DNA from 3 places in the Virgibacillus sediminis genome. Region 2 is predicted to be linked to each of the others. Evidence: riboswitches for the same ligand, from Rfam matches in the RefSeq annotation. Region 2 holds a riboswitch; each other region holds the start of a gene.

Region 1 (7,324 bases), on a different contig from region 2:
TCAAAATATATGCGCCGTGACAGCGGAATCTATGATGCAGGGTGCCGGGGGGATGAACCTCATGCCAGAAGGATATTTATCTGGTGTCGAGAGGTTATGCAAAAAATACAATGTCTTCCTCATCCTTGATGAAGTAGCCACCGGATTTGGCCGGACAGGTGAGATGTTCGCATGTGAACATGAAGGAGTAACACCGGATATTTTAACTGCAGCAAAGGGAATAACAGGTGGCTACCTACCTATTGCAGTTACTCTAGCATCCGAGGAGATTTACCAAGCATTTTATGATGACTATGTCAAATTAAAAACATTATTTCACGGCCATTCTTATACAGGGAATCAGCTGGGATGTGCAGTCGCCCTTGCGAATCTAGATTTATTTGAAAAGGAATATATCATTGATAGTGTCCGGCAAAAGTCCAAAATAATCAAAGAAGAATTATATGGCCTTCTCGAATTAAAACATGTCGGAGACGTCAGGCAATTAGGCTTTATGGCCGGCGTGGAACTTGTAGCGGATAAAGAAACACGGGAAAATTTCCCGTTTGAAGAACGTACAGCCTACCATGTCACATTAAAAATGCGCGAACTTGGGTTGCTGTCTCGTCCGGTTGGGGACACACTTGTCTTTATGCCGCCATTGTCCAGCACAGAAGCAGATATTCGGGCAATGGTAGCCATTATGAAATCAGCTATCCAAAGCGTAACGGAGGGTAATAAGACATATGCTGACAAAACCAACTAGCTCACCATTCCAAGACAGGCACCGTAAACAAGGAGGCTTGTTCATCACTGGAACAGACACTGGAATTGGGAAGACTTTCGTCACAGCTGGAATAGCCGCTTCGTTAAAAAAGCAAGGTGTGGACATCGGTGTATTTAAGCCTATGTTAAGCGGAGATGATCGAAATAACCCAGAGAGTGATGCTGGTATTTTAAAAATAATGGCTGAAGACAGCACTCCTATCGAGCAAATTACCCCTTTCCAATTTAAGGAGCCTCTCTCGCCTTATGAAGCAGCAAAACAGGAAGGAAGAATTATCACAATGGATGATATTGTGTCTGAGTGGAACAAAGTTCGGGTCAACCATGACTTTTTCCTTGTGGAAGGTGCCGGCGGACTTGCCGTTCCATTAGGAGAAAATTACCTTGTCGGAGATCTCGCGAAAGTAATTGGATTTCCACTGGTTATTGTGGCAAGGCCAAACCTTGGTACAGTCAATCACACATTACTAACCATTTCTTATGCAAAAAAACTGGGGTTAGAAATCGCCGGCATTATCATCAACGGAATAAACAGAACAACAGAGGATCCCAGTGTCCAAACCAATGCTGGAACTCTCAGCGAATTTACGGATATCCCTGTACTAGGGGAAATTCCATGGGTTCAAATGCCCGATAAGGAAGCTATTTGTAAAGTGATTGAAGATAATATTACATTCCAGCCATTTTAAAGGTCGGTCCTATACTAAACTATAAAATATACTAGGCGGATTCCATGTGTTCATTAAAAGGAGTGAATGTTTTTGAAATCAAAATCAAGATATCGAACCATTGATTTAACGATGATCAGTATGTTTGTGGCTTTAACTGCAGTCGGGGCAAATATCACCTCTTTCGCCCCATTCCTGCAAATAGGCGGTGTACCAATCACGTTGCAGACATTTTTTGCTATTCTGGCAGGCGCCATTCTTGGCAGCCGGCTCGGAGCCATCGCCATGACTGTCTATGTGCTTTTGGGCTTGGCTGGTTTGCCGATTTTCGCCGGTTTCAAAGGTGGACTAGCCGCTGTCATGAGTCCTACATTCGGCTTTATCCTTTCTTTCATTCTAGTAGCTTACGCAACCGGAAAATGGATTGAATGGATGAAGAGCACAAGAATTGCAACATATGTTACTGCCGCATTTATCGGACTGATTTTCAACTATGTTCTTGGAACAGGGCATATGTATCTTGCATTGAACTTTTTAGCTGGAGACCCAGAGGGTATCACTTATTTGCATACTTGGATTATCATGGCCGCTTATTTGCCTGTGGATGCGCTAACCATTTTAGCAGCTGGACTCGTGGCACCGAAAATTCATCATGCATACAAGAGGAAGGATACACCGATTGCTGCATAAAAGAAAGGACACCCCCTCCTCCTAAGCTCTAAAACTATTCTCGCTAACATGTTAATAGAAATATATAAGTAGTAGCACCACAAAGACGTGGTGCTTTTGTTCTTTTTTTACCATAATAAATATATCTAACAGTATTCTCATTTCTTTAAATAAAGGATATCCGTACAGTCCTAAATTTCACTAAATAGGCTGAAATTTTCTATTCTTGAGTTTTTCCAACAACAATTCATGACGCACCAATACCACTTTTTCATGTAACCATCTCCCCTTCGAATTTGTACCCTTATTATCTCAAAAGCCTGTGACACTCTTGTCACAGGCGCAACCAGCTGTACAGTAATGGTGAGGAACCTTAAGGCTGAAGGGGGAACTTCCGCCATAAAAAAAGCCTATGGATCATTAATCCATAAGCATTTCAGATGTCACATCACGATTATGTTTGAAAATGCGGTATTCTTGTAGACAGTTCCAGCGATAGCCGCCGTCAATACTTTCAATGAGATCAAGGGCCGGATCCAATTCACTCAGCTTTAATCTCAGCCTTCTGATATCCTGCCTCAGCATTGCTTCCGGGCTATTGGAGGGCCTCTGCCTCCTTTGGATGATGACTTCAGATTGCACTCCACCCGGATGCTGCATCAAATACTCCAATAACGGTGTGAGGATCTTTGTGATCCGAACTTCTCTTCCATATAAGGAAATGAATGTATCATTCATACTTTGTTGATTGAGGATAAAGCAATGTTCATTTCTAAATGGGTCTGACAGCTCCTCATATTCTTCTTCACTAAGATTCCTCATCTCTGTCCCATTAATGGCCATTTGATAAGGATAATGTTCGGATGAGCCTCTGCCTGCTTTTACTTCCTTAAGTAGATCCTTTATGTCCTGGAACAAATCTAAATCTTCCACAGGAATTTTCTCCACTTTTTCAATGCCTTCATTCAAGATGATTTGAGTCGCTTTCAGTATGTAGTGGTGAGCTTTGAGCTGCTGCAGTTTGTTCAAGCGGTTCGACTCTTTTCTGGCATACGTGGAAAGAGCTTGTTGAAAAGCGTCAATTGAATTTGTCCATGACTCTTTGTAAAAATAGAGAAACCCGAGGCGATAATAAGCCCGCGAATGATCAGGATCAAGCCGTACAACCTGTTTCAATGGAGGTATCGCTTTTTCGTAGGACTGTTGCTTCAGCTTGAAATCTTCACCCTGATTCAATAACAGATTGGCAAGTGTCTCCTTGTAACGGATCTCCTGTCTATTTACAATAGATAGCCTTTGGAAAATCCAGACCCCTTCATTGAACCAAGCTATGCTTCCTTCATCCTCACGATTCCACCATGCATCCTCTTTCTCTAACAATTCCTCTTCAGTCAACTCAGACCCTCTCGGCATAGTGCCCCTCCCCATTCCCCTTGTTGCTTTAGTTAACTTAACAGTTATATAGAACCAAACTTTTAATTAAGTTTCATTATACCAAAACAACCAAAAAATTCTGTAACCTATTTCACGCTTATTAAAATTTGATTCGGGGTAACTTTCCTTTTTCCATATATTTCTAAACAGGGCCATAGCCGCCCTTGCCATTTCACTCCCCTATGGTAAAATATAACTAATTCAATAAGGTTATCAAGAGTGAACGAGAGTAATGGCTCAATGACTTCGCAGCAACCTGCCCTACGGGTAAGGTGCTCCTACCAGCAAAGCTTGCTTTGAATGATAACGAACGGTGCTTCAGCCCTTTGTCAGCATTCACTTGCAGCAAAGGGCTTTTTCATTGGTCTTGAAACCTATTGATAAATAAATAGGAGGAATGAAATGAAGGCAACAGGATTTATCCGTGGCTATATGGCCAAAAATCTGGATGAGGAAAAATTTTTACACCATGTAGTTGGGGTGATTGAGCAGCAGCTTCAAGAGTGGGATGAAACCTATAAAGTTGATATATTTAAAAGTGAAGACTATACCGTTTCTGTACAACAGAAGACACATATTTCAGAAATAACCATTTCACCTTCTCAGTTAACATCGCTTCAGTTACAATCGCCATTCTCCTTAGACCGATATATTTGGACAAAACTTAAAGAACACGGGGTGACATTCAAAGATGAAAACGGATACGGCAATTATTTAGATTTTGTGTTTAGGTGAGTAGAGGAAATACTCCTACTACCCATGCCGGTGCCTTCTCCCTCTTCGTAGTAAGGGTACTATTGGTTCATCGATAGGTACCTCTACATCTGTATTATCTAAATACACCGCCAGAGAAGCAGCAGGATTTAAAAACCCAAAAGTTTATAATAAAGTCTGATAAAAATGAAAGTAACCAATTGAAAATGCTAATTGTATTAAAGAAAAGAAATACCTTGTAAACAGTGGAAAAGCAAAGGACGGTCTGTTGGTTTAATACCGACGAGACACGGAAACCTCATTTCGGCTGCAAGTAAAGATAATAGCAAATCTCTGCTGATTAGAAAATATAGTAGAATTTTAAGAAGAAGATAAGGAGGGATGACGATGGTAAATTCTACATTATATAAAAAAGACTATCATATTGACTTACGTGACGTTGATTTTAAAAAGAAATTAAGGATAAGCACATTATTCAGCTACTTTCAAGAAATTGCCAGTCTTTCTGCTGCAAGTCTTGGCGTCGGTATAGATGATCTAGAAAAAGACTATGGTGTCGCCTGGATTCTCATGCGGATAAAAGTAGAAGTTGCCCGAATACCGGAACTCAATGAAGATATTACGATTGAAACATGGGCACATGAACCTGGTAAATTAGAGTTCAAAAGAGATTTCTTCGTTCGTGACCAGCAAGGAACCCCTATTATCCGAGCAGTCTCTGCTTGGGTGCTAATGGACTTAGTGGAGAGAAAACTAAAAAGGTCTTCACATATCCCATTTGAATATCCATCAGGCAGAGAAGAAACTGCAATCGATTATGAACTAAAAAAGCTGAAGCGTGTAGAATCAATGAAAACTGTATACCAAAAAGTGATTGGCTACAGTGATATTGATTTTAACGGCCATTTGAACAACTCAAGGTATGTAGATTTTATACTGGATTGTTTACCTATTATCGATCATCAAACCCACGAAATCGCAGCCATTGAGGTAAACTTTAATCATGAGGCTCTACCAGGGGAAACTATAAAGTTAAAAAAGGGTATTTCTAATAAGCATACAAATATAATTACTACGGAGGGGATCAATGAGAATACCCAAAAGACAGTTTTTAGAGCTCAGTTAGAAATCAGAAAATTAGATAAGAATAGTGACTAAGCTACTCTCTCTATTAGATACTCACATTTAAGGGTGGTGTTATTCACACCACCCTTAGGTTACGCTCTTGTTTATGCAAGAAACCTTCATTACATTTAAATTATAATAAACCTTGTTAGATTGCTTCCTCCGTATCTGACAGTACTTCATTTGTCGCTTGTTTATCTTCTCTTAAGCCAACTAGTAAAAAGTAAAGGACTATACCAATACCCATCCCCCACGCGGCCCCAAGTGTTGCTGTCAGCATCCCGATGATAAGTACCAAACCACGTGAAATGTTACTTGAAACCATTCCCATCGATACATATGCACAAGCAAAGCCTGTTAAAAGAAGCGTGACGGATAAACCAACCGGAAACAACGGTGTGATTATACCGATGACAGGCAAAAATAGACCAAGTGGAATTGCTAAAATATAAAAGTTCATCGGCCCACTATAAATAGAATCCATAACCCGTCTCCCCTTTTTATACCGCTCAATCAAGAATATCTGTACCCCAGTCCAAATTGGTCCATGAATCCAAAGAAGTGGGCCTCCGGTGAGAAGTTGGGCGATATTCCTAAGAGAAAGTATATAATGGCTCCTAGTTGGATTAATGTCTATTCTCTCATCGCTTCTTGCTTTATCTGCGTCCTTTAAAAGAGTGTTAGCAACAATTAAATCACTAAAGGCTAGGATGTAGATCATAATCCCTATAGGAAGCACAGAAAGGATAACATCCCAGCTTGGGAAGCCGACAGCCCATATGGACAAAGTTGAGATAGTTTCTCCAATGGGCGGTACAAAGATTCCCCAGGATAAATCATACGTTAATTCTCCGGTAAGCCATCCGATAATACCAGCTCCAGCAAAGGCGAACAAAAGAGCATTCGCCCCAGCGGCAATCTTCAACTTTGAATCTGGCAGTTTAGAAAATGGAATAGAAAACATTAAGATCAACACGGTAATCCATGCAGTAACCAAGGTAATCGGCATTTCCTGCAAGCGATCTAGCTCGGACTGGAACGCTGCAATAGCCGCCCCCATAATAACCCCCGCCTTGAGCGTAGTTGGAAACATATTATTAAATGCTTCACCGAGCTTGGTAATACCAAAAAATAAAAACAATGCGATAACTACGAGGAAAATGGCAATCATGCCTTCAATAGCTTCCTCACCAGGTGTAAGCGTATTCAAAAAAACAATAGTTAGTGGCAATCCTGCTGTAATCCCTCCAGCAGCATACGGATCTCCAAATAAAACAGTTTGAGCAAGAACCCAAAATAGCATAACAAGGCTCACAGTCCATGCTATTTCAAAAGAAACTTCAAAATAATGCATTACAAGTGGCGTTACCGCACCGCAAGTACCTAGTAGCATTAGCCCACCCTGTATATGCTGACTTGGTGTAATGCGTAGGTGAATCCCCGGCACTCTTAATGTGAAGGGCCCCCACCTCAGTCCCGGTTGAAACTTTCCATGTTTTGTCATAAATAGTTACTTCCTCCTTTTTTTATTTATTAAAAGGGAAAATTACCCCATTTTAATTAGTTGTCGGTATCTTATATCCTCTTTCTATTTATGCTTTCTGATACGCAAAATCATTGCCTGTCCAATTCATTGGGACCATGGTGTGTACTGATGATCCCTAACCAAACAAATTAAAATATAACGTTTTAATAACGTAATATAAAATTTCATTATATTAAGAATACTGAAATAAAATTGTGGTGTCAACACTATATTTTAAATATTTAAATTTTAAACAATTTAATTATTATTCACTATTTAATAAAGGTAAGGTCGGTTGAAGAATGGATAAGTCCACTAAAAAATAAGCAGTCCTTCTTCCGAGAACCCGCCATCAATTTGCATGGATGAACTTCCTAAAGAACCAATAAAATTTAACTAATACTCTAAGGAGTAGTCTATTCTT
Region 2 (7,324 bases):
CGCCGAAGCTGCGGAACGCATTGGAAAGCTTGGCCTGTTCGGGTGATATTTTAGATTTCACCATGTAAAAAGGCTGTGCGCCCGACAGGGCAGCACAGCCTTTTACACTTATTCCGTCATCCATTGCGGTTTGCCGAAACCTTGGAACTCTTCATCAATGATTGCTTCAAATTCCGGTGATTCGATAACTTCTTTAATATCCTGAGCCCACTCACTATCGAGGTCCTCGGTGTTCACTACGACACGGTTCCGATAGTCATCAGGCATATCTTCAAGTGCCAGAGCGTCAAGCAGATCCATGCCGGCAGCAAGTGCAAAGTTCCCTGGAACAGTTGCCAGGTCTTCACTGTCAGCAGTCCGTGGCAGTTGGCCTGCTTCAATTTCCTTGAACTGCAGGTTTTTCGGGTTTTCTTTGATGTCAGCCAGGCTAGCACGCAGCTGGTCTACCTCTTCATCCAATGTAATGAGTCCTTCATCCTCGAGCATGATCAGTGTGCGCGCCAGATTGGTTGGATCATTGGCAATAGTGATATTGCTTCCTTCTTCAATATCTTCAATGGAGTCATACGTATTGGAATACAGCCCCATTGGTGCAGTCGGTACAATTTTCACTTCGGACAGGTCCATGCCGTTTTCCTCGGCAAATGACTCATAATACAATTTATGCTGGAACAGGTTGGCATCAATGTCGCCGTTATGCAAAGCATTGTTCGGCTGGATATAGTCGCTGAATTCCGTGTTTTCCACCGTGTATCCTTTTTCCTCCAGCAACGGCTTCAATGCTTTATTGACCATATCACTGTATGGTCCGGAAGTGGCTCCGAAGCGGATCGTCTCTTTCTTGCCCTCATCGGCACCAGAAGCACTTTCCTCTCCTCCGCATGCAGCCAAAACTATTAATGCAATCAATGTAAAAATGATTCCTACACTCTTTTTCATCAAATTTCCTCCTCTATGGATATATGTTTTCTATCGCTTATTAACTACCCTGGCAATGAAGTCCCCGGCATATTGAATAACTTGGACTAGCACGATCAGTATAATAACGGTGGTATACATGATGAGGTCATCATAGCGGTAATAGCCGTAGCGGATGGCCAGATCGCCGATACCGCCTCCACCTACCGTCCCCGCCATGGCAGAGAAGCCGATCAGGCTGATGGTCGTGATCGTCACACCGCTGATAATCCCCGGCTTTGCTTCCGGGAGAATGACATCCTTGATGATCATCCATGGTGACGCACCTACAGATACGGCAGCCTCTATTACTCCCTGATCTATCTCCCTTGCCGAGGTCTCGACAATCCGGGCAAAGAACGGGATGGCGGCAACAGATAATGGCACGGCAGCCGCTGTCGGCCCAATGGTCGTTCCAAGCAGGGCATCGGTGACAGGCAGCAGGAAGACAAGCAGAATGATAAATGGTATCGACCGCACCAGATTGGTGACGATGCCCGCTGCAACTTTAACGAACCGGTTCTCCAGGAAAAGCCCCCGATCGGTTACGTATAAGAGGATCCCAAGCGGAAGCCCGACAAAGATAGCTATCCCAAGGGAAATTCCCACCATATATAAGGTTTCAAAGAATGCTTGATTCAGTTCCGGCAGGAGTTCTATCAGTCTATCCATATCGGATCACCTCCACTTGTTGAACCCGCTCTTCCAAATACGCAATCGCTTCTTCCACCTGCTCCTTTTCACCGGTCAATTCCATGATGAACACGCCAAGAGGCATGTCCCTTATATACTCTACTTTTCCGTGAAGGATATTGCCGCTGACCGGGTAGGCCTGCAACATGTCGGAGACGACTGCTTCTTTCGCCAGATCCCCGCGGAACTGCAGTTTCACCAAGGTTCCCTTGCAGTCTTCCAACAGCTTCTCCGGCAAAGTGAATTGCAGGACGGTCTGGATGAAATCTTTAGTAAGTTCCTCTTTCGGATTGGAAAAGATGTCGAACACTTCTCCCTCTTCCACGACTTTTCCATTCTGCATGACTGCACATCGGTGGCAGATTTCCTTCACGACTTCCATCTCATGCGTAATGATAACAATCGTGATGCCAAGTTCCTCGTTGATTTTCTTAAGCAGGCGCAAGATAGACTTGGTCGTACTGGGATCCAATGCCGAGGTTGCCTCGTCGCATAGTAGTACTTTCGGATTATTGGCCAGTGCCCTTGCAATACTGACCCGCTGCTTCTGTCCGCCGCTGAGCTGGGACGGATAATTATCTGCCTTATCAGCAAGCCCCACAAGTTCCAGCAGTTCTTCCACCCGCTTTTGCTGTTCCGCCTTTCCGAGTCCGGCCGCTTTCAGAGCGAACGCTACATTCTCGGCCACTGTTTTGGAAGACACGAGATGGAATCCTTGAAAGATCATTCCGATCGACTGTCTGGCCTTGCGCAGTTCTTTGGCCGGAAGCTTCAGAAGATCAACATCATCAATCAGCACCTCGCCTGCTGTCGGCCGCTCCAGAATATTCATGCAACGCAGCAGTGTGCTCTTCCCAGCACCGCTGTATCCGACAATTCCATAGATTTCCCCGCTATCGATGTGCAGATTCACTTGGTCTACGCCAGTTACCAGCTTTTTCTTGACCTTGTACACTTTCTCTACGTTGCGAAGTTCAATCATGCTGCTCCCCCCCATTCACCTAAACAAAAGCCTCTCTTCCATATGCGAAAGAGAGGCTGAATATCTGTTTTCAAACCCTTATCTTTCAGAATGGATTCGCTCATTCTGCAGGAGGTAGCACCTTTCCGTTTCGGAAGGTTGCTGTGACGTCTTCAGGCCTGTTCCCTCAGTCACTCTTGATAAGCTGTATGTAATTTTCATAGACTTAATACTATAGCCATTCGACAAAAATGTCAACATATTTTCGGAATTTTACAGGAAGTGGTTATTCTCTGCCGAAATGGCGGTTTCGCGGCACTTATAGTATTTCCAGAACCCTCCTCATATGGCTCGTTTCACCATATATATGTGGGGGAGATGCTTCCCGATAGTAGTGCCAACTCTCTCTTACTTCCTTTACGGTATAATTAGAAATATTTCTTGACCTTCCGAGCAGCTTCTTCCGGGTTTTTATAGACGATCGGCTCTTGATGAAGTGTCTGGAAGGCATGGATGCCAGTAGTGCTATGCCCTACCGGAATAATTCTGGCATGGGCAGGTGAGCCTTCATTGGAAAAGGTGAGGGATAGATTGAAACCGTCCAGACCCTCCTGTTCAAGCGTATGGAACACTGCCTTCAGTCCATGGGCGAAGTCATTCCAATCCTGCTGCTTAATATCCTTGATATCTGTGACACCTTTGAAGATCGCTTGAACATCATAATGCCCCTTTGGAGCAAACGCATGGATCCATGCTACGCTGCCTTTTTCCCCAACCCAGCGCTCGCCGCCTTTTTCATGCTCATACAGCCAAGAGAGATACTCGCGTCTGTGATTTTCTTGAAAGGCACGTGATTTCCGGTCAAAGAGACTCTGATAATTGGTGGCCGATTCTGAAACAACCCCATGCAACTGTGGGTGTAGAGTGCTGCCATCCGCTTGCGGCAGGTGGTTCCAATTAACAGAGACATACATTACGTCCTGTTCCGCCCGGAGTACCTGCTGGATATATTGCTGTGCTGCCTGGAATGCATCCTGGATCATTTCCACAGTAAACTCCTTCAGCGGAAGATAATGTTCCTCAGAAACCACAACCACCCCATTATGCTTGCCGTAGGGAAACATATTTGGATATACGACGGCCGATCCCTGCCTGATCCGGCCTTCCGGATTGATTACTTTCTGGAATACCGGTGTCAGTTTCTCCAGATTTTCTGGGCATAGTGGACAATTCTCCCTGCTCTCCTTCATTTGATTACGGTGGTATACCTTTTCCAGCTGCTTCATCCCCGGATCAACAACCAGCCGGGAAGATTCTCCTGTGAGAGGATCAAACCGCACCTCCGTTTTCCGTTCCAGTTTTTCTCCATCTTTCGTATAAAAGCTAAAAACTTCCTCCTGCGTCACAAATAAAGGATCCATCCGCCAAACTCTCCTTTTGCTATGTTATCCTCATCATGTCTATAAACAGCATGATTTATCACATCGTTCCCATAACGGTTAAAGGCACGAGGTTGGGACAAGATTGTTTAATCTAACTTCAATATATGGGGGTAAATTGCCGCTGCGGAAATATGCTCCGCTGATTCAGTGCATCGTTCGCCTTTTGAATTAAATACTTTTAGTTTTGTCCATCCTTGTGCCCAACACCATATGGGGTTTATCTATGTTCCGCGCAGGATTCCCATACATATCTCTCAAAACGGAAGCTCGCAACGCTGCCTGTGCCATACCTCACTAGCCATTCTTAACCTCAGGGTGTTTATTAAACAAAAAGCCGCCCCCCACTGGAGCAGCCTCTTCAACTAGCAGGAAGCTCAGTTATTACTTCTCCCCTGGACACCCGGCTTATGAAGATCGCGCTTCTTGATCCAAACACGGTCCTGGTTGGTGTTCTGCGGAAATTCCTGCCCAGCTTCCATTTCCACCTGCCGCGGGTCATTTACGTTGCTGCCTGTTTCACCGTTTTCTACATAAATGCCATTATTCGGCGCTTTCTGTCCTGCCTTGAACATAGATTGTTCACCCATTATCCACACTCCTCCTGAATTTTCCCTTAGTATGAGTTACTGAGGGAATTATTATGAATTCCTCAGGCGGAGAGCAAAAAAAGAAAAAGGCCCCCTTTCAAAGAAGTGCCTCTCTTGGCAGTGTGGAAATAGTATCCGCCAGCACAAACATGGTTTTTGCCATTTGTTATGGCCGACACGGTTCCATTTCTCCAATTCAATATTTATCAGAATGGATTGCCGGTGGATAGGCACATTGCCCCCGATATCCGAATAGGGTATGTTAACAATGGAAATGAGGTGGAATTGATGAATTATATCGTACAGCCGGGTGACTCTTTGTCCAGTATTGCCCGAAATTTTCATACGACGGCCGATATCCTTCTCTCCTTAAATCCTCAAATTCAGAACCCCGACCTCATCTACCCTGGGCAAGTCATCTTTATACCAGACAATGGAGCATCGGAATTATGCCCTGTGCTGAAACAGGGTGACCGGGGTGCCCCCGTCAGAAGGCTGCAGTATCTGCTGGCCTTTGTTGGCCTATACACCGGGCCCATTGATGGCATCTACGGTCCAAGGACGCAACAGGCACTGCTTACATGGCAGTCTTCCATAAGAGAATTGGAGGTGACAGGGGTGGCGGATGAAGAAACATGGGCATCCCTGGGAGCACAGTGTGAACCGAGGCCAACTGTTACACCTTATATCGTCCGGCCGGGAAGCAGTTTATTCCAAATTGCCCTATGGTTCGGCACTACCGTCGAAGAAATCCTGCAGATCAACCCGCAGATTACCAATCCAGACGTTATCTATGCCGGGCAGGTCATTAATATTCCTCCAAGCTAGAAATAGGGGCTTTATTACCTCATCCTCCCGCAATAAAAAACGACTCAACAAACCAATAAAGGTGTGAGTCGTTTTTAACCATGCTTATTTTGTTACAACAATTGCTTCTTCCTGTGTTTTCAAGCATAATTCTGCTGCTTTAAAAGCATGCTCCTGGGTCATGGCGTTTTCTGTACGGTTCAAACAATCTTTGATCAATTCACCAAAGAATGGGAATCCGACCTCCCCTGACAGTTCATAATGCTTTTCTCCGTCTTTGTTTACCAAATAAAGATGGTCTCCCGATTCCTCGCGTGCTACATCGACATATTTGCGGATTTCGATGGTGCCTTCTGTCCCGGTAATGAACGTCCGTCCATCTCCCCAAGTGCTTAAGCCGTCCGGGGTAAACCAGTCCACTTTGAAGTAAAACGTTGCCCCATTATCTCCAACCAGTGTCGCATCCCCATAATCTTCGAGCTCAGGATATTCTGGATTATTGTAATTGCCGACCTTGCTGTGCAGAACCTCTGCATCTTTGTTTCCTGTATAGTACAAGAACTGTTCAATTTGGTGGCTGCCAATGTCGCATAAAATTCCACCATACTGTTCTTTTTTAAAGAACCAATCAGGACGGCTTGGCGCATTCAAACGATGCGGGCCGAACCCAGTAACTTGGATGACGTCACCAATGGCACCATCCCTAATTAGTTCACCAGCGAAAACAGCCCCTTCTACATGCAAGCGTTCGCTGAAATACACCATATATTTCTGCCCGGTGCGTTCTACTACTTGTTTTGTTTCTTCTAATTGTTCCCGTGTAGTAAATGGCGTTTTATCTGTGAAATAATCTTTGCCAGCCTCCATCACTCTGATTCCTAACGCACTGCGTTCAGAAGGAATTGCTGCTGCTGCTACCAGTTTAATCTCATCATCTTCCAATATTTGCTCCAATGATTCAGCGACTTGTACGTCTGGAAACTTTTCAATAAACTCTTCCACTTTCTTTGCATCGGGATCAAACACCCATTTTAAAGTGGCGCCAGCTTCAAGCAGGCCGTTGATCATACCGTTGATATGGCCATGATCCAATGCCGCGGCCGCAATTTGGAATTCTCCCTCTTTAACGACCGGGTTCGGCTTCCCCTTTGGTGCATAATTCATTCCGTCATTATTACCCATATTCATTCGCTCCTTTGCCAACACAATTTCATGTCTGAGTAATGGAAATAGAAACTAGCAGACTACCAGTTCCTATTTCCAACTTTCTTCATATCTCTTAAAACCAGTCTGAGTATCCCAGCTCTTTCAGGTTTTTAGCGGATGTTTCCAAGCAGTCAAATGGATCTACTCCATAAGTGTCATCTTGTTCAATAAGGAAGTATTGTGCTCCGCTTTCCAGACCCGCTTCCATAATTGCCGGTATATCCAGATTTCCTTCGCCAACCTCAGCAAACTCGATAAGGTTCGTAAACTTATGGAAGAATTTCTCCATGTCCTGCAGATCGTCTTCCTGTACATCCAGTTGACCGATTCGATAATCTTTCAGGTGAAGCAGGGAAATCCGGCCTTTGTATTCTTTCACAAATTCTACTGGGTTGACACCAGCTCTTTGAATCCAATGGACATCCAATTCAAATCCTAATCTTGTCGTGTTGTTTTTCATCAGATCCAGCAAATATTCTCCATCATATTTTTGGAATTCGATGTGATGGGTATGATAGTATAACTCGATTCCATGCTCTGCCAACCGTTCGGCCATTGCTTCTGCTCTGTCAATGAACGCCATGATTTCGTCCTTGTCGCCCATTATACTCAAAGGGAGCATTCCAATGCGGATAAAGTTGCAATCCAATGTTTTGCAATCTTGTACAATT
Region 3 (7,324 bases), on a different contig from region 2:
CCATTCGGGCAGCCGGACATCCGAATCACTATTTCTTCTTCGCTTAATCCCGCTTCTGCCAGAATATCTTCCACTTTATCAATCAAGGATGGAAGGTATCTTTCTGCCTCGGCCATCGCAAGTCCGCAAGTTGGAAGTGCCACACAGGCCATGGAATTCCTCCGTAAAGCAGAGTGATGCTTGCCCTCTGTAAGCCCATATTGGGATGCAAGTTCTTCCACCTGCTTTTTGTTCTCGTCCGTTACATTGGCAATAACCAAGTTCTGGTTCGGCGTGAGCCGGAAATCTCCTGTATGGATTTTCGCTATTTCCCTGACACCGGTCATCATCTGATGTTCGTCGGTATCTTTCAAACGTCCGTTTTCGATAAACAGAGTCAAATGCCAGTTGTCCTGACCTTTCACCCAGCCATAACGGTCTCCATTATGATCAAATTGATATGGTTTCTCCTCTGCCAGTTCCCAGCCGAGCCTTTCATTCAGTTCCGTCTTGATCCAATCTAGACCTCTTGCATCAATGGTATATTTGAAACGGGCATTCTTCCGGTTAGACCGATTGCCATAATCACGCTGGATTGTAATGACTGTCTCTGCCACTTCGACGATTTTATCTGCTGGACAGTAGCCAATGACCCGTGCAACTTGGGGATATGTATTGGTGTCCCCGTGCGTGCTGCCCATTCCGCCTCCAACGGCTACATTGAAGCCCTTCAACTTTCCATCTTCCAAAATGGCAATGAAGCCTAAATCTTGGGAAAAGACATCAATATCGTTGGAAGGAGGGACAGCAATCCCGATTTTAAATTTTCTTGGAAGATAATAACGGCCGTACATCGGCTCTACTTCCTCTTCAGCTCTTCGACTATCTTCTACCTTTTCGCCATCCAGCCAGATCTCATGGTAGGCATTTGTGCGCGGTGATAAATGATCACTCAACTTCTTCGACCATTCATAAACTTCTGCATGTACTTCCGATTGGTATGGATTCGGATTACACATGACGTTCCGGTTCACATCCCCGCAAGCAGCCAGGGTATCCATTAACGAAGCATTTATATCCTGCATCGTTTGTTTTAAGTTGCGCTTTAGGACACCATGCATCTGGAAAGCCTGCCTGGTGGTCAACTTCAATGTCTGATCCGCGTAGTTCCGCGCAATCTCATCCATAGCAAGCCATTGGTCAGGTGTTGCTACACCGCCTGGTGCCCGGACGCGAATCATGAATTGATAGGACGGCTCCAGTTTTTTTCTTCTTCGTTCATTCCGCTCATCCCTATTATCCTGCTGGTAGCTGCCATGGAACTTCAGCAGTTTCGTATCGGAATCGGGAATGGCACCGGTAATGCGGTTCTCCAGTTCTTCTTCGATTGTACCCCTTAAATAGTTGCTGTTCTCTTTTATATCTTCCATTTCACTCGGTGGTCCATCCTGTACTGGAAATCTGTTGTCTGCCATGATTAAAGCTCCTTTCACTTGGTTCCTGCCTTAATATACATCACGCTGGTAGCGCTTCTGCTGACGCATTTCCTTAAGCAGATCGTTCGCCTGTTCGGCACTCATGTTTCCTTCTTTCTGGAAAATCTCAAGCAGTGTATCATGTACGTCCTGCGCCATTTTCTTCTCGTCGCCACAAACATACACATTGGCGCCTTCCTGAATCCATTGATAGAGTTCAGCACTACTTTCAAGCATCCGATGCTGGACATAGACCTTTTCTTCCGTATCACGGGAAAATGCGACATCCATTTTGGTCAGCACACCATTCTTCAGCCAATTCTGCCATTCTACTTGGTAAAGGAAGTCGGTGGTGAAATGCTGGTCGCCGTAAAACAGCCACGTTTTCCCTTCCACTTCGAGTTCCTCCAACTCTTCCAAGTAAGACCGGAACGGTGCTACGCCCGTACCAGGTCCCACCATGATCACTGGGGTGTCTCCATCTGTCGGAAACTTGAAGTTCTCATTCTTTTGAATATAGATTGGCAGGGTTTCTCCCGGCTCTACACGCTCTGCACATTGACCGGAACAGACACCGATGCGTTCACGCCCATTCGAATGATAGCTGACTCTTCCGATTGCCAAGTGGACTTCATCAGGATTTGCTTGATAACTGCTGCATATGGAATACAGACGTGCGGGCATTTTGCGTAATATGCCAATCAAGTCAGCCGGCTGGATTCCTTTCGGCGGATAGTCCTTTACCAGATCAAGTAAATCCCTGCCATCCATATAGGCTTTTTGATCCTCATCTTTTTCCGAGGCCAAAAATTCTTTTAAATCGTCGTTATTAAAAAGCTCAGCCGCTTTTTTCAATAACGGTTTGGTTATCCTGGTAATTTCAAAATTGGATAGGAGTGCTTCTCGGAGAGACCTTACTTCCCCCTGTTTGTTTATTGGTACACTTTCTTCAGCATCCCAGTCCAGTTCCCGAATCAATTCCTCTACTAAAGCAGGATCGTTTTTTGGGAAAATCCCGACACTGTCACCCGGCTCGTATTCCAGGTTCGACCCTTCAAGGGACAATTCGAGATGGTGGGTTTCCTTGTTCGAGCCTTCTGCATTCAAATTAATATTTTCCAATACTTCAGCATTGAACGGATTTGTTCTAGAGTAGATCGGCTGTCCTGCCGTCAAACTCGGATCCTGGTCTGACTGGCCGGCAGAAGCTGTTCCTGAACCTGCATCTGCATTATCTTTCTCCAGTTCGCCAATTACACCGTCTATCCACTCTGAAGCCGGTTCATCGAAATCGACATCACAGTCTACACGGTCATATAAACGTTCTCCGCCTAATTCTTCCAGGCGTTTATCAAATTCTTTTCCTGTCTGACAGAAGAATTCATAGGACTCATCTCCAAGGGAAAGCACGGAAAACCGGACGTCTTTCAGCTTAGGAGCTTTCCTGCTGTGCAGAAACTCATGGAAGGAAATCGCATTATCCGGCGGGTCCCCTTCCCCATGTGTAGCTGTCACAATCAAAAGATCTTGCACTTTCTTTAAATCCTTGGGTTTGAAATCATCCAGTGCAGCAACCTTTACCTTCCTGTCCTGTTTCTTCACTTTTTCTTCCAAATCCTTAGCGAGAGACTGGGCATTGCCTGTTTCCGATCCATATAAAATGGTAACTTCTCTTTGTTCCACCTGTGCTGCTTGCTGAGTCGACGGCTGTGATACCGGCGGGCTTTCCAATGTCGCCGCCACACCTGCATCTGCCTGTTTTGGAACTGCCAGGTATCCGCTTAACCAAATCCTTTGTGTCTCTGTTAAGGTTGGAAGAATTCGGTTAAGGTCTTCTGACTGCTCTTTACTAAAAGGACTATTGCTTACCTGTAATTGCAAAGATACTCACCCCACGAAAAACATATATTTTTTTATGCTAATTGCTTATCAATTGCCAGTTGTCTTTTTACATAAGCAATCAGCTCCTGTACTAACATATTAATATGCATGGTATACAAACCGAATTACTCGGGTTTAAGATATGATGCATCCATTCTATGCTTGATGATCAAGAACCACCTTTTAGTTGGTATGACGGGAAATACAAAATTCCCACCTGATCATAAAGTATGGTATTACTAGCAATATACTGGGTTTTAAATTAAAATAAAAAAGTTTTTAAATGCTATTTTCCTGTCGTGTGCAGTCCACATTCCGTTTTATTGAACCCAGCCCATCTTCCTGCACGGGAATCTTCTGAATCGGAAACACGTGAAGTACATGGTATGCATCCAATGCTCGGATAGCCGTTATCATGCAATTCATTATATGGAAGTTCGTTACTCCGGATATACTCCCAAACATCATCCCAGGTCCAATGAATGAGCGGGCAGACCTTGATAGATTTAAAACGATCATCCTTGTTCACAAAGTCCGTTTTGCTGCGGCTGGGTGATTGCTCTCTGCGCAGACCGGAAATCCATGCCGGGACACCGCTTAATGCATCTTCGAGAGGCTTGATTTTGCGAATGAAGCAGCATTGGTCCGGCTGGCGTTTCCATAATGCGGAGCCGTGCTCTGCTGATTGCTCCTCCAAAGTTAAGTCAGGCTTCTTCATATGAATACGCAATGTTGGATACTTCGCTTTCACTTCTTCAATGAGGTCGTATGTCTCCTGAAAATGGAGGTCCGTATCAAGGAAAACAATTTCTGCATCGTTTTTCACCTTGGAAATCAGGTCGATCAAAACCATCCCCTCGGCTCCAAAGCTGCATGCGTAGGTTACACCGTCTCCATAGGTATCATATGCCCATTGCAGCACTTCAGAGGCACCTTTCGTTTCATCCTGCGGCTGCCAATCCTTAAAGGGATCTCCACTGAAATCATTATAAGTAATTACTTCACTATTCACTCATCAACCCTCCATATGGATTCTTCTACACTCAAAAACTAAAAATCCTCTCCTTACCAGAATAAGAAGAGGATAATCTGATATATTGCTGATTCTCTTCTTATCTTGCAGATTCAACTTCTCTCTGCTGGAATTGGCACAGTTTGGTTCCCCCATCTGCTGCCGAGATTTCAAAGGGCCTCTCCCTCCACCTCTCTCGATAAGAATTTTTGAAATTGTTTAAGTGGTTGTTGTTAGTCATTTTATACCGTCATATTCATTAAGTCAATACACTTTTCAGAAAAAATGATTTTAATACTTATAGACGTTTGGCTCTGAAGCTAGTTCCGGACCCGCTTACCAATGGGAGAAGGCTTCGTGATTTTTATAATTTCTTACGCAATCAAAAAAGGATAGGACTAAATTAAAGTCCTATCCTTCCCCCAAAACTATTCAGTCAATAGTGGGTAATATCCCTCTTCGTTATGTGTTTCAGTTCCGACTAATGGCGGATTGAAGACACAAACCATACGCAATTGAGTTTTTGCATGAACTTTATGTTTATCATGGTCATTCAGAAGGTAAAGTGTACCCGGCTTCAAATCATGCATTTTACCGCCATTTTCCACTTCTTCAATCTGTCCTTCCCCTTCAATTACGTATACTGCTTCAATATGGTTTTTATACCAGAAGTAGTTTTCTGTACCAGCTGCAATAACAGTATCATTCATACTGAAACCAACACCGTCTTTATTCAGGATAAAACGACGGCTGGTCCAATTGCCATCAGATGTTTCGTCTTCTGTTCCAATAATATCTTCCAAGGATTTTACGATCATATCGAATTCCCCTTTCCCATTTATAAAGTCTGTTTTGTTTGTTTCTATATATATTAATAAAAATATATCACAAAAATTATTTAGAAATTGCTGCCTTGATGCTTTCTTCCAGAATTTTCAGCCCTTTTGCAAGACCTTCCTTATCAATAATCAACGGAGGAAGGAATTTCACCACTTCATCGCTAGGTCCGGATGTTTCCACAATCAAACCGCGATTAAATGCCTCTGCACATATTTCATTTGCGAGATCTTCTTTTTCTATGGCAATACCCTGCATCAGTCCACGTCCGCGAGCTTCTCCATTTAATTCTGGATACTTATTGATGATTTCTTTTATAGAATCACTCAGGAACTGGGCTTTCTCTTGGATTTCTTTTGAAAAGTCATTTGTTTCCCAGCGTTTCAGCGCTTCAGTTGCTGTAATGAATGCCAGGTTGTTTCCACGGAATGTACCGTTATGCTCACCTGGTCCCCACTGGTCATATTCAGGCTTGATCAGTGTGATAGCCATTGGCAAACCTACACCACCGATGGATTTGGACAGGCAGACAACATCCGGTTTAATTCCAGCCGGTTCAAAGCTGAAGTATGTGCCGGTACGTCCATTTCCTGCTTGGACATCATCGACAATTAGGAGGATGTCCCAACGGCGGCAGATATTCTCAATTTCCTTCAGCCATTCCATACTGGCCGCATTGATTCCGCCTTCGCCCTGTACAGTTTCCAGAATAATTGCTGCTGGAAGAGCAACACCACTTCCACTGTCCTCCAAGAAACGCTCTAGATATGCAATGGAATTCTGGCCATCCACATAATCGTCGAAAGGCATGGAAACGGAATGGTGCAACGGCACACCAGCCCCATGACGTTTAAAGGAGTTTCCAGTTACGGAAAGTGACCCAATTGTCATACCATGGAAAGCGTTGGTGAAACTAATTACTGTATCACGGCCTGTTACCTTCCTTGCAATCTTTAATGCGCTCTCCACTGTATTCGTTCCAGTTGGTCCCGGAAACATGATTTTATAGTCGAGATCGCGGGGCTCCAAGATTATTTCCTTATAACGCTCAAGGAATTCTTTCCGTGGAGTTGTTCCCATATCCAGGCTATGGATAATTCCATCATTCTTGATATATTCGATCATTTTTTCCTGCATAGTGTCATCATTATGCCCATAGTTCAGGGTACCTGCACCTGCAAAGAAATCAATATATTCATTTCCATCCGTATCCCACATCTTATATCCTTTTGCTTTTTCAAATACGGTCGGCCAGCCACGGCTGTAGCTTCTTACTGCCGATTCTATTTCTTCAAAGGTTTTCATTTTCTTATCGCTCAATACTGCCGTTGTCATTATATCAATCCCTTTACATTTTTATTTTCTTCCTGAAAAGGCCCTATTTTGAAAAGTGGTTCATCTTCATGCCCTTCCCCTGGAAAATCATCAGCTGTAAAATACGCATCTATTTCATAATTAGTGTCCAGCTTTTTTGCAAGACCTTTGAAAAGATTTTGGGACGGAGTATTTGATGGTGAGACAGTTGCTTCCACGTATGTAACATCTTTGGAAGCTTCCCGGTTCAATAGTTTAAACAGCATCTTTGTTCCTAGACCTCTGCCCCGTCCTTCCTCATGAACAGCCACTTGCCAGATGAACAATGTATTCGGCTGATCCGGGCGAATATACCCAGATATGAAACCGACAATTTGACCATCCTTTTCAGCGACCACTGATGTATCCGAGAAGATCTCACACCACATCAGATAACTGTAGGAAGAGTTAAGGTCTAGAACACCAGTATGTCTGATCAGTTCCCAGACCGATGCCCCATCATCCTTATTTGGCTTACGAAAATGAATGTCTGTCGCCAGCTCTTTCACTGACGTCCGTTCAATTGTTGCGTTCTTATTAATGCTTCCACCTCCGGAAAGATTTATTAAAAACACGGTACTATTAAAGGTTAAAGGGAATTTTCTAATTCGTCAAAACGGATTAATCTCGATTTAGCGGATTTAAACATGTACAAATCGGCTTAGACGCTTATATTTTGAAAAGGCTATAAATAACTAGCGTTTAATGCCAAATAAACCGAAATTTAAAGAATTAGCTAAATTTATTTGGAATTGCCGGTAAAAAAATTAATGAGTGCTGGTTTTTC

What was found. A riboswitch is a leader RNA that binds a small molecule or an ion and turns the genes downstream of it on or off. The one in region 2 is predicted to bind S-adenosylmethionine.
Region 1: another riboswitch for S-adenosylmethionine. It lies ahead of ACFODW_RS06475 (hypothetical protein); the one in region 2 lies ahead of ACFODW_RS15575 (methionine ABC transporter ATP-binding protein).
Region 3: another riboswitch for S-adenosylmethionine. It lies ahead of ACFODW_RS03135 (phosphoadenylyl-sulfate reductase); the one in region 2 lies ahead of ACFODW_RS15575 (methionine ABC transporter ATP-binding protein).

The regions. Positions count from the first base shown of each region.
Region 1 covers NZ_JBHRRZ010000012.1:34,940-42,263, forward strand. The annotation lists gene bioA (adenosylmethionine--8-amino-7-oxononanoate transaminase) at 1-745, shown strand, start outside; gene bioD (dethiobiotin synthase) at 726-1,454, shown strand; gene ACFODW_RS06465 (biotin transporter BioY) at 1,527-2,123, shown strand; gene ACFODW_RS06470 (hypothetical protein) at 2,523-3,515, opposite strand; SAM riboswitch class I at 3,744-3,846, shown strand; gene ACFODW_RS06475 (hypothetical protein) at 3,939-4,271, shown strand; gene ACFODW_RS06480 (acyl-[acyl-carrier-protein] thioesterase) at 4,638-5,408, shown strand; gene ACFODW_RS06485 (hypothetical protein) at 5,524-6,879, opposite strand.
Region 2 covers NZ_JBHRRZ010000038.1:142,681-150,004, forward strand. The annotation lists gene ACFODW_RS15560 (pyridoxal phosphate-dependent aminotransferase) at 1-46, shown strand, start outside; gene ACFODW_RS15565 (MetQ/NlpA family ABC transporter substrate-binding protein) at 109-939, opposite strand; gene ACFODW_RS15570 (methionine ABC transporter permease) at 970-1,629, opposite strand; gene ACFODW_RS15575 (methionine ABC transporter ATP-binding protein) at 1,622-2,632, opposite strand; SAM riboswitch class I at 2,708-2,818, opposite strand; gene ACFODW_RS15580 (hypothetical protein) at 3,040-4,032, opposite strand; gene ACFODW_RS15585 (YjzC family protein) at 4,428-4,640, opposite strand; gene ACFODW_RS15590 (LysM peptidoglycan-binding domain-containing protein) at 4,929-5,468, shown strand; gene ACFODW_RS15595 (Gfo/Idh/MocA family protein) at 5,553-6,629, opposite strand; gene ACFODW_RS15600 (sugar phosphate isomerase/epimerase family protein) at 6,727-7,324, opposite strand, start outside.
Region 3 covers NZ_JBHRRZ010000005.1:4,170-11,493, reverse strand. The annotation lists gene cysI (assimilatory sulfite reductase (NADPH) hemoprotein subunit) at 1-1,454, opposite strand, end outside; gene ACFODW_RS03140 (assimilatory sulfite reductase (NADPH) flavoprotein subunit) at 1,485-3,335, opposite strand; gene ACFODW_RS03135 (phosphoadenylyl-sulfate reductase) at 3,622-4,347, opposite strand; SAM riboswitch class I at 4,445-4,553, opposite strand; gene ACFODW_RS03130 (ectoine synthase) at 4,776-5,165, opposite strand; gene ectB (diaminobutyrate--2-oxoglutarate transaminase) at 5,242-6,519, opposite strand; gene ectA (diaminobutyrate acetyltransferase) at 6,519-7,046, opposite strand.